3 regions of the Mesobacillus jeotgali genome follow, and region 2 is predicted to be linked to each of the others. Evidence: riboswitches for the same ligand, from Rfam matches in the RefSeq annotation. Region 2 holds a riboswitch; each other region holds the start of a gene.

Region 1 (3,961 bases), 1.2 Mb from region 2:
TTCTTCCTTGGACTTGACGGTGCGGTCCGCCGCGCGTACACTTACTCAGCTGAAACTGGGTTTGGTCCATTAATGATGATTTCTGCTGTTGGTTCAGTAATTCTTGCGGCAGGCTTTGCGGCTCTTGTGTACAACATCTACTGGAGCGCACGTAACGCTGAACGTAATATCGGCAATGACCCATGGGATGCAAGAACACTTGAGTGGGCTACTGCAACACCTGTACAGCATTATAACTTTGCTTCACTGCCAGAGGTTACGAAGCTTGATGCATTCTGGCACATGAAAAAGAACAATGAACTTCGGCCGCTTGCTGAAGATGAGATTGAAGAAATCCACTTGCCAAGCAATACATGGATTCCAATTTATATGGGTGTCGTATTTGGAATTTCTGGATTCCTGCTTGTGTTCGAGTGGACGATTGCAGCCGGAGTTGCCGCTCTAGGTATTCTTGCTGGTCTTGCCTTCCGTTCATTTGATTATGATGAAGGTTTCCATGTCCACAAGGATGAAATCTTTGAGACAGAAAGCAAATGGAGAAAAGGCGCGAACAAAGGAGTGAAGAACCATGTCAGCTAAAGTCAATGCAGCTTTACCGCTTGAATACCAGACAGAACAAAATAGGATGAATATCCTCGGCTTCTGGGTCTTCCTTGGAGCAGAAATCGTGCTGTTCGCTACCCTTTTCGGAGTGTATGGAGTGCTCGGTGAAAGATATGCAGGCGGTCCTACACAAAAAGATATTTTTATTGTAAGAGATGTCATGATCCAGACTTTCCTGCTGCTGACAAGCAGTTTTACAATGGGAATCTCGATCTTCGAAATGCGCAGAAGCAATATTAAAGGCATGCTGATGTGGCTCGTATTCACATTATTGCTGGGCGGCGGCTTCCTGTTCATGGAGGTTCGCGAGTTTATCCATTATGTCCATGAAGGTGCTACGATGCAGACAAGTGCGTTCCTATCCAGCTTCTTCGTTCTGCTTGGAACACACGGTTTGCACGTTACAATCGGGATTGGCTGGGCTATCCTGCTGATCATCCAGATATTGCAGCGAGGATTAACACCTGTTACAGCCCGCAAAGCATTTATCTTCGGACTGTACTGGCACTTCCTTGACGTCGTCTGGATCTTCATCTTCACATTTGTTTATTTACAAGGGTTGGTGATGTAAAATGGATAAGCATTCTAAAGGCTTCCCAATCAGTCATGTCATCGGATTCTTCATGTCACTAGTCCTGACATTCGGAGCAGCATGGATTGCCCTTCAGAGCTCACTCTCAATGAAGGCAGTCATGTGGATCATCGGAACACTGGCAGTTATCCAGGCCGGAATCCAGCTATACATGTTCATGCACATCAATGAAGGCGATGATAAAGTAACCAATAATATCAATATCATTTATTCAGCTTTTATCGCAGTTGTCATAGTTGCAGGATCCATCTGGGTCATGACTTCTGGACACTCGCATTAAAATGAAATGAAACCAGGCATCCTCTCAGGGGTGACCTGGTTTTTTTGTGGGCTCATTTTGAATAATTGATGCTGATTCAGACAATTTTCGGTTGAGGCAGCTGGATTTTGTCCGAACATGCTCTTACTTCGGACAATCTTTGCTTGGGCCAACGAGATTTTGTCCGAACATGCCCCTACTTCGGACAACTTTTGCTTAGGCGGCCGGGATTTTGTCCCAACCTTACTCTACTTCAAACAACCTTCACTTTTCATTAATGAACTAAATTTTAGCCATCTCGCCTTTGCGTCCTTTGATTAAACGCAATCGTGGCAGTTTGCCTTCTTTCTTGAATAGTGAGAACATCGCGAAGTTAAATGCTGCCAGAAACAGTGATAATACTGCATGCTGGAATCCGTGTGACATCAATGCCAGGAATCCGCTTACAAGACAATACAATCCAACGATTAAATAAAAATACATAAGAAGTTTTCCCACTTCTCATTCCCCCACTTTTTCGTATGTAATTTTAATATTAACAGAATTTATAAACAAATGTCACATAATGTTCACAATTAGCACCAAATTTTTTCACAATTTATTTTTCCTTAATAGCTTGACTCTTCAACAGCCAAGCTATTATGATTACAGATGAAATCTAAATATCCGTATTTTACCACTAGGGGTGCCTTTGATTTAAGGCTGAGATTAAAGTGAAACTTTGAGACCCTTGGAACCTGATCTGGTTTATACCAGCGTAGGAAAGTGGAATTTGGGACATTTTTTGTTGTGCCAATAAAACCACTTTCTTTGGAAAGTGGTTTTTTTATTGGGCTAAACAGGAAGAGGAGGAGATTTTTATGAAGAGTTTTACTGAGGAGTTAAAGAGACAGGCTGATCCAATCTGGCGGGCAAATTTTGATCACCCATTTGTACAGGGAATTGCAAATGGTAATTTAGCAATGGAATCCTTTCGCTATTATGTTTTACAGGATTCCTATTACCTTTCCCATTTTGCCAGGATACAGGCAATCGCAGCGTCAAGAGCAGCTGATTTGTTCACCACTTCGAGAATGGCAGCCCATTCCATGGGGACTTATGAGGCTGAACTTGGTTTGCATGAAAATTTTCTAAAGCAACTGGAAGTAACAAAACAAGAACTAGCGGAGTTTAACCCCTCTCCTACTGCCTATGCTTACACTTCCCATCTTTATCGAGTTGCTGCTTCAGGAAGCCTGGCTGAAATCATCGCAGCCATCCTACCATGCTACTGGATTTACCATGAAATTGGACAATTGTTTAAGGGATCCACCCCCAATGTCCAAATTTATCAAGAATGGATTGCAGCATATGGAGGAGAATGGTTCAGTGAACTTGTAAATGAGCAGCTAAACAGGCTTGATCAGCTTGCAGTGGAAGCGTCAAATATAGAAAAAGAAAAAATGAAACTGCATTTTATCATAAGCAGCCAGTATGAATTCATGTTTTGGGACATGGCATACAATCAAGAAAAATGGCCTATTGAATTGTAAAAGCGAACATAAAAAACAACGGGATCCTTCCCGTTGTTTTAATTCAGGGTGCAAACAGGTCACTTCATGCTGTTGTTTTTTGCCTAAAAGGAAGGCTTCGACAAGGAGCAATTGCCGACTTGTGCCTGCAGCCTTGGTTCATAGTAGCTTAAACTGGCAAGAAAGTAACAGGTTTCTGGAAAGTGATGCTCCAGAAAGCGGAGATTTGTTTTATTCAAAAGTGTATTGGCCTTATACTTTTCCACCATCTTTCTAATATAATGATCCATTTCCAGCGTCGTCTTTCCTACTTCATAGATGAATTCCTGCTGACGGGCAAAGCCTGGCTGTTTTACCCGAAGATAATTTTTCAAATGGTGATTCTGGACAATGTAAAGCTGAAATCTTCGTTTGTACTCCTGCGTTACTATGTTGGCTTCGACTTCAATTGGATCGAGGAGATTTTCAAAAAGTACCGCGTGGCCAAGCTGGTCTTCAAGCCAAAGGTCCATCACCTGTGTAACGGACAACCGTACTGGTTCTTGGCCTTGTACCAGATAGCTCAATATCCGTAAATACTCCTGATTTTCACTTAATGTACCGTTTAAATAGGTTGGTGACAAGTTAAGGTTAACTTTGTTATCAATTCGTAATGATTGCAGTGTACCTTCAAAATCATAATAGCTTTTAGCAACCTGCCATGCTTTTCTTGAAAAATCAATCATTTGACTGTCCTGGTAGCCTGTTTGACGAGGAATCGACTGTAACTCGCCTAAAAGTTCGCCATATAACCGTATAAATTGCCTCGCAATTTCCACATACTCCGATTCATTTGGAGACAAACCGTCCCTGACAAAATAAGCGTGATCCTGCAGCATTTCAATCCAAAATGAATGTTCATCCCAAAGAGAAATCATCCCTTTACCCCCTCCTTTTCCTTCTTATACTTACTGTTCAAAAGAGTAAGAAATGATGATCGATAGAAATTTTTAATAT
Region 2 (3,961 bases):
CATGAAGTTTGCTCCGTACGGAACTTTTGGGTTGATCGCAACCGCTATCGGAAGCCAGGGAATCGATGCCATCAAGGCCATGGGAGTATACATGCTAGTCGTTGTTCTGGCTCTAGTTGTCCATGCGTTCATCACTTATGGTTCTGGTGTATATTTTCTCGGAAAGAAAAACCCATTTTGGTTCTTCAAGCAATTCTCTCCTGCTATGGGAGTAGCCTTCAGTACATCGAGCAGTAATGCCACACTGCCGGTATCAATGGAAACAGCTCAGAAGAACCTGCGTGTCCCTGAATCTGTCAGCAGCTTCGTTCAGCCTCTCGGAGCGACGATCAACATGGACGGTACCGCGATCATGCAGGGTGTAGCTACCGTATTCATCGCACAGGTATACGGTGCCGACCTTACAATGGCAGAGCTTTTGACTGTCGTCTTGACTGCCGTGCTTGCAAGTATAGGGACGGCAGGTGTTCCAGGTGTTGGTTTGATCATGCTGGCCATGGTCCTCCAATCTGTAGGTCTGCCTGTTGAAGGAATCGGCCTCATTCTCGGGATTGACCGTTTGCTTGATATGGCTCGCACCGCTGTCAACATTACAGGAGATGCAGCTTGTGCGGTCATCGTCTCTGAAACTGAGAAAAAGCATCAAGTAAGACCGGAGAAAAGCAAAGTTAAAAATATGGCAGACAACCGCTCTCTTGAATATTTAGATTAAAGTAGAAGAGACCCCGCCTTTGCCGGCGGGGTCTTCTTGTTCAGGTTATATGTCAGATTTCGATTCTTGTCAAAGGCAGCAGCATAATGAAAGACGTCTTGTCAGGTTCTGATGAACAGGCAAGTATGCCTTTATGCTTTTCGATTATTTCCCTGCAGACGAACAACCCAAGTCCGGTTCCAAGTGTTTTGGTCGTGACGAATGGCTCAAAGATGGTTTTTAGCAAATGGTCGGGTATGATTGGCCCATTATTCGAAATTTCTATTTTGATATGGGTATCATTCACGAAAAATCCTTTGATTTCAATCTGTGGGTCATCACGGTATTGGCTCAATACGTCAATGGCATTAAAGATGATGTTGATGAGGACCTGCCTGATTTCATCAGCATAGCCGTACAAATCCATATCCTCTGCTACCTCTTTGATCACGCGGACATTCGTGTCAAGGATGCTGGGATATAGGAAATTTAAAACCTCATCAATCATTTTATTTAAAGAGAAATGTGTCTTTTCTTTTCCAATCAGCTCTTTTTTTGACAGCAGCAAGAATTGTGAAATTCGGAAATTCAGCTGCTCAAGCTCGCTTGAGATGATATCGAGATACTTCATATCTTGGTGTTCAGATCTCAAGAGCTGGATGAAGCCCTGAATAGAAGTCAACGGATTGCGGAATTCATGGATGAAGCTAGACGTCATTTGCCCAAGCAATGTCAGCCTGTCTTTATGCGTTGAATCGATGAACTGGTTCTTTTCCTCGATAATCTTGTTTTTCTGTTCATTATAATAGGATACAGCGTAATATAAAAAGGTATCGAAACAGTAATTGATCGAGTTGATGGCCTCTTGCATTTCTGTCCATTCCATATTCATTTTATGAAGATGTTTATATAAAACGGAGCGTCCGGAATTGACATTATAGACAAAATCGCCAATGTTAATGTCAGCACGAACCCGTTCTTCTCCGACCATGAAAGCAAGCTCCTGAATATGTTCTTCCAATTCTTCGCTTGTCCTAGAAAACACCGAGAGAATGACTGCATACATTCTCTCAGCGTTCTTGCTTATTTTCTCTTTATATGGATCATCTTCTGAGACGATTATTTTTTCCGTCCAGTCAGCTATCAGGTTTTCTTTTTCACTAGTCAGGAAGCTAAGCAATCGGTTATCCGTAATTGGCAGCATTTCATTAAGTCCCCCAGTTTTTCATTTCGGTATTAAAGATTCGAGGAAAAACCCGAAATCCCTTTGTCGAATATTAAGAACATGCGCTGAATCACGTCGAATAGCTAAAATCGTGACAAAAGACCGACTTTTTTAGCAACAATGAAAGAGTTTTGTCTATTGTTCCATCGACATTAATTGGGAAGTGCAGAGTCTGCTGACAGGTTCTACTTGTTATTGAATGGCAGAAGTAGTATATTCATAGTGTAGAAACTAAATAATAACCACAAGGGGAGCTGCGTAAAGTAGCTGAGAGTGAGCGGCCGAGTTCTTACCCTTTGAACCTGTTAGTTAATGCTAGCGAAGGAATGTGGATGCGATAGGAAAGCAATCTTGGGAATCCTATATCGATCCCCACGATTGCTTTTTTTGTTTCTGAAGCAGAAAAGGCGTGGTAGAAACGGACCTCATTCTGAAAAGAAGGAGGAACATAACATGAAACAAAAACAAACTCTCTTTTTAGTGGAAATAGCCGTATTTTCCGCACTGGCTTATTTGCTTGATTTATTTTCCGGATTTTTATTTTCAAGAATCTGGCCCCAGGGAGGATCAGTGTCGATTGCGATGGTGCCTGTATTCCTGATGGCGTTCCGCTGGGGAATAAAAGGCGGCGCAATAACCGGGCTGCTGCTCGGACTTTTGCAATTCATCCTTGGCTTCTCGCAAATATACCACCCTGTACAGGGATTCATTGATTATGTGGTTGCATTTACTGTACTGGGAGCTGCCGGTATTTTTGCGAGGCAGATCAAGGAAAATATCCAGAATGGAAATAAGACAAAGTGGATTGGTTTGATCATCGCCGGTACCTTTATTGGAAGCTTGCTTCGCTTTATCGCTCATTTCTTTTCGGGCTGGATCTTTTTTGGAGTCTGGGCGCCAGAAGGACAGCCAGCGTGGCTTTATTCAATAATCTATAACGGTACCTATATGATTCCGAGCATGATCTTAAGTGCCATTATCATTATTCTGGTCATCGGCTACGCACCATCGAGAATGGTTAAGTCGACACCTGTAAGCAATAAAATGTAGCAGATGGGGGAGCTGAAAAGCTCTCCTATTTTTTATGCGCACTTTATACCTATAAGGGTATATGATGAAAATGAAGTGATTGTGGGTGAAAATATTGTCAATTATATGGAGTTTGCAATAAATATACGTTGCAAGCGTAATCTTAGTGATTTATGTCACAGTGTATCTCGCCGTCAACTGGTTAAATAAAGATAATCATTCTCATTTAGAAAAAAGAATCATCAAAGAGTTTTATCATAACTATTAAACTAAAAAAAGGTGATGGCTATGCTGGGAAAATTAAAGACTGGTGAAAAAGGCCGGATCATGAATATTGCAAGTGCTGACAAATTTGTCAGAAGAAGATTGCTTGATTTGGGAATAGCAGAAGGCTCTGAAGTGTGCGTAAAATGCATACTGCCTTTTGGCGGCCCAGTCATGGTTGAATCCTGCGGGCAATGCATCGGTATCCGCCGCAAAGAAGCCCTAAGGATTGAAGTGGAGCGAGTATGATGAATATTGCGCTCATTGGCAATCCAAACACTGGAAAAACATCATTGTTTAATAACTTAACAGGTTCCTATGAATATGTCGGCAACTGGAGCGGGGTAACGGTCGAAAAGAAAGTTGGATTACTTAAAAATGGCAGGGACCAGCTTATTGACCTTCCCGGGGTGTATACCCTCAATCCACTTTCTAAAGATGAAGGTGTTGTAACGAATTTCTTCCTGAATGAACCATTCGAAAAACTTCTCAATATCCTGGACGCTTCTCAGTTAAGGCGCAATCTCCACCTTACTATGCAGCTGTTGGAATACGGTGCACCTGTCATTATTGGCTTAAACATGCTGGATGTGGCTAAAAACCGTGGTATTGACATTGATATTGCTAAACTGTCTCAATCATTGGGCGTGGCAGTAGCACCTGTTGTTGCCAGGTCAGGAAAAGGGTGTAATGAACTTGCAGAGCTGGTGACTGGCGGAGTTATTGGTATCGGGAAGTCGAATCTCATTTAT
Region 3 (3,961 bases), 1.7 Mb from region 2:
TTGATGCTCAGGATTTTGAAACACATATCCGAGCCTGCTCCACTTTTGTTCCTCAGGCCAGTCTTCTAAAGAGTGACCTTGAAATTTTATGTCACCTCGTGATGGAATCAACCCGGCCAAACATTTTGAAAAAGTAGTCTTCCCGGATCCGTTTGAACCGGCTATTGCAATAATTTCACCACCATTAATCGATATAGAAATATCCTCGATTAATACATGATTCTCTTTCGAATAACTGACATCCTTCACTTCGAAAATGGCTGGAGAAGGATTCGGTTTTTGCTCGCGGCCATCCGTTTTTAAGAAATTCACTGTTTTCCCTAAATCTATACTATTTTCAATCAGTTCATCAATCGTCATAGGCAGGAAGGAGGACATTAGCAATCCAGCCTCCCGAAGCTTCAACCCTGCGTCAATAGAGCGGGGTAACCAAATCCCTTCACTTGCCAGTTCTTTTGCAAAATGATTAAAACAAACATCAGGCGGACCATTAAAAAACAGTTCACCCGCAGAATTCAATATGATGCAGCGATCCATCACTTCGAGCCAATGATCCAGGTTATGCTCGATAACTAGGATGCTAAACGAGTGCTCATTCTTTAATCTTTTTAACGTTTGGACCAATTCGAACCCTGAGGCGGGGTCCAGATTGGCAGTAGGTTCATCAAGTATTAATAACTCAGGTTCCATTGCCAGTGCACATGCAATCGCAAGCTTTTGCTTTTGCCCGCCAGAGAGTGAGTGGATCAGCCTGTGTTTAAAGTGCCTTATGTCTACTAAGTCTAGGGCATAATCTATTCTTTCTTTCATTTCCGATCTAGGAAATTGAATATTCTCTAAAACAAAAGCTAATTCTTCCTCGACAGTCAGCATGCAAAACTGAGAATCAGGATCCTGCATGACCAACCCGACTTTTTGATTTATCTTTCCGGACTCGAAGGAGGATAATTCCTTTCCTCTGAATTTTATGCTGCCGCTCATTATTCCATCAACAGACGCTGGATATAGATTATTCATACAGTATGCGAGTGTGCTCTTACCTGAACCGCTTGGACCCAGTACAAGAATGTTCTCATTTTCATTAATATCAAAAGTGATATTCTTTAAAATATCATCCTGATCCTCCTCAAATCGGAACGTTACGTTTGACACTTCAAGAAATGGAAGACTAGGCTGAGATATCATTGTTCTGCTTTGCCTTTCTGGCTTCCTTTCCAAGCGGGAAGCTATTCAACGCTCCTGTTTTAGCGAGGCTGTCGCTTATGTATTTACCTAGAAGACCCGCTAAGATTGCACCGCTAATAAGCCTGACGACAAACATGGCTGTTACATAACCAGGTGATAGAGCGGAGAAGCCGCCTAAAAAATAGCCCCATGCGAAGCTGGTGAGGGAAGACCCCATTCCTGCTGCTACAAGAACCCATGTAGAATAGTTCTTCCATTTGGTTGCCGCAAATGCGGCTTCTGCACCCAGTCCCTGGATAATACCGGCCAGGATCAGACGCGGACCAATAGCATTTCCAAGCATGACCTCGATTGTTGCTGCGATTGTTTCTGATAACACCGCTGCTCCAGGCTTCCTGATGATGTAGGCAGCTATGATGGAAACGATGAACCAGATCCCGAAGATCAAGTCATAGCCGATTAGTCCGAACATGCCTACAAGCACATTGCCGAGCTGTAAGAACAGGAGGTAGATTACGCCAAAAACAACTGCCAATACGGATAAAACTACAACCTCTCGAAGTTTCCAGTTTGCGAGCATTATCGTCCCTCCTTACGGGAAGGGCTGTTGGCGGACATGGTCACCGTCATAACAATATGTGAAGAATCACTGTTCCTGGCACCATCAAAAGCGTTTTCCATCCCGGTAAAAACCTTATTGGCGTCGCCGTCCAATCTTGAAGCATAATGAACTCCTCCGCTAAAGACTCCTTGTTGATCAACCGTTTTTATTTGATCCATGATTACATTCATATATCCGGGGATTCCCAAAGGATAGAGAGCAAACTGGGCTGCGACCTCCTGGTTGATTTTTTGAGAACGCTCCTCATTCATTAAATATGAATCTTCCGCCATAAAAGCATCCCCTGCACTGTCACCAGGACATCCATTTGAAAACGTGGCATTCAGGACCACATGACCTCCACCGATTGAAGCGTTCAGGAATATCGCTTTAACTACATCAAAAACATGTTCAGAACGTCCCCGGACACATGTGCTGACATCATCTGTCTTCATCCATACCTTTGATGTATCAACTTCCTTCAATGCAGAGAGAATAATGTCCACAAACCTGTCTGACATTGGGGAAATCGTAAACGTGGCCCCTGTAATCTCACTTGTACCGCAAAAAATTTCATTCATACCATTACATCTCCTTTGTTCACTTGATAAAAAACAAAAAACTGCATCCAGCGTGGTGGATGCAGTTGAATTCTATCGTCAGATAAAAAAAGAGATATAACGAAGAGCTTCGCCTGCACTTCCCCACGCTGGTATTATCCAGATCGGGTAATAAGGGTCAGAACAAAGTTCTTCTCAGCCAAAAGCTCCCCTAGTGCAAAAACCTATGCAGTTGTTGTTTTCAAAATCATCTTAATGTAAATAGGCTGTATTGTAAATGGCTAATTTTAAAAATTTGTATCATTCCGAATGGTTTCCAAAAACTTTTCTTTGGCAATAGCTCCCCAGAGTACCGAGGTCCATATTCAGCAACAGTTCCATTTCGCCTAGATCTTTTTTCGAAACGACAGGGTCACTTAAAGACCATTTAACAGTATAAACGAAATAGTAATCTTTGATTTGGCGAAATATAACGACCGAGTTTGGAAAAACGTCAAACTGCGCTTTAATATTATATCTCTTTGTGTAGGACCAATTTGTAAGCTTCATAGAAAATCTCCATGTCATTCAAATTTTAATAGGGCAACTGGGAAAAGCTCAAACAGTCATGTAACCCTAAATAATTCCCTCGTTAAAAACAAATCTTGATATAAATTACCCTGGAAGAGGATAGGAAAAACAACATAGTGTTGTAAGGTGATAGATTATGTTAAAATAAAGGGCGTTGCGGCTTAGTTAGCGACATATATCTACATACTATCAAACTGCTAGCAAATTGATGAATTGTATTTTTTTACATAGAATTAAAGGATTTGGAGGGAAATCTGTTCCATGAATGAGGCCCAGAGAATTCAATTGAATGTGAGAGTATCGAAGGAAACATCTGATAAACTAGATGAGATTGTCGAATATTATCAAGAGAATACAAAAATCGGCAGGATATACAAAGGCGATGTATTAACAGATATAATAGAAAAATCATATGAAATCATGCAAAAGCAAAAGAAGTTGAATAGATAAATCGGACTGAGTTCAAATATTAATTGTCCATGAAAAAAGATGTATGGGTAAATTAGACTATGCCAAATTGTCAAGGTTCAAATATGGCGAATTAGTGAACAAAACAGTTGCGTTAATCAATAATTAGTCGTATTATTTAAATAATCTGATAATACGATAAGGTGGTTTTTGATTATGATGCGAATGGCAATTGCAGGTGTAGCCGGCTTTGTCCTTGTGTTCATTGAGTCATATATTGTAATGGTATTCAAACAGTATGAGACGATTGAGTTCGGGGGGATGGCCCCGTTTGTCAGTGTCTGGTCGATGAACTTTTTCCTCGTTTTCTCGATCCTGACTCATATTAAATTTTGGTATGAAGAAAGAGAAGCACAGCGGGAAGAAGATGCAGCGGAAAGGGACCGGTTCATTAGTTAAAGCACTTTATGTAAATGTTTGCGTTACTGACCCTAAATAGGAAGAGAAAGGCGATTTGCCTTTCTCTTTTTATTTTGCTTTATTTTGATCTGTATCGATGCTGTCTCGTTCAGCCTCTTCAGCTGCTATCCTTAATTCCTGAAAAAATAACTGGTCATTGCAAACCATACTATGCTGT

Evidence for each region. Region 2 has a riboswitch for thiamine pyrophosphate ahead of thiT (energy-coupled thiamine transporter ThiT). Riboswitches for the same ligand answer to the same signal wherever they lie in the genome.
Region 1: another riboswitch for thiamine pyrophosphate. It lies ahead of tenA (thiaminase II); the one in region 2 lies ahead of thiT (energy-coupled thiamine transporter ThiT).
Region 3: another riboswitch for thiamine pyrophosphate. It lies ahead of FOF60_RS14645 (YkoF family thiamine/hydroxymethylpyrimidine-binding protein); the one in region 2 lies ahead of thiT (energy-coupled thiamine transporter ThiT).

The regions. Positions count from the first base shown of each region.
Region 1 is NZ_CP109811.1:2,341,165-2,345,125, reverse strand. Features, by position in the region: gene qoxB (cytochrome aa3 quinol oxidase subunit I) at 1-579, shown strand, start outside; gene qoxC (cytochrome aa3 quinol oxidase subunit III) at 569-1,174, shown strand; gene qoxD (cytochrome aa3 quinol oxidase subunit IV) at 1,176-1,475, shown strand; gene FOF60_RS11930 (hypothetical protein) at 1,737-1,952, opposite strand; TPP riboswitch at 2,126-2,235, shown strand; gene tenA (thiaminase II) at 2,315-2,986, shown strand; gene FOF60_RS11920 (DUF2935 domain-containing protein) at 3,070-3,882, opposite strand.
Region 2 is NZ_CP109811.1:1,146,493-1,150,453, forward strand. Features, by position in the region: gene FOF60_RS05715 (dicarboxylate/amino acid:cation symporter) at 1-712, shown strand, start outside; gene FOF60_RS05720 (histidine kinase N-terminal domain-containing protein) at 765-1,895, opposite strand; TPP riboswitch at 2,154-2,260, shown strand; gene thiT (energy-coupled thiamine transporter ThiT) at 2,370-2,966, shown strand; gene FOF60_RS05730 (FeoA family protein) at 3,234-3,458, shown strand; gene feoB (ferrous iron transport protein B) at 3,458-3,961, shown strand, end outside.
Region 3 is NZ_CP109811.1:2,865,321-2,869,281, reverse strand. Features, by position in the region: gene FOF60_RS14655 (ABC transporter ATP-binding protein) at 1-1,185, opposite strand, end outside; gene FOF60_RS14650 (ECF transporter S component) at 1,169-1,765, opposite strand; gene FOF60_RS14645 (YkoF family thiamine/hydroxymethylpyrimidine-binding protein) at 1,765-2,367, opposite strand; TPP riboswitch at 2,471-2,569, opposite strand; gene FOF60_RS14640 (hypothetical protein) at 3,178-3,366, shown strand; gene FOF60_RS14635 (hypothetical protein) at 3,541-3,783, shown strand; gene FOF60_RS14630 (hypothetical protein) at 3,853-3,961, opposite strand, start outside.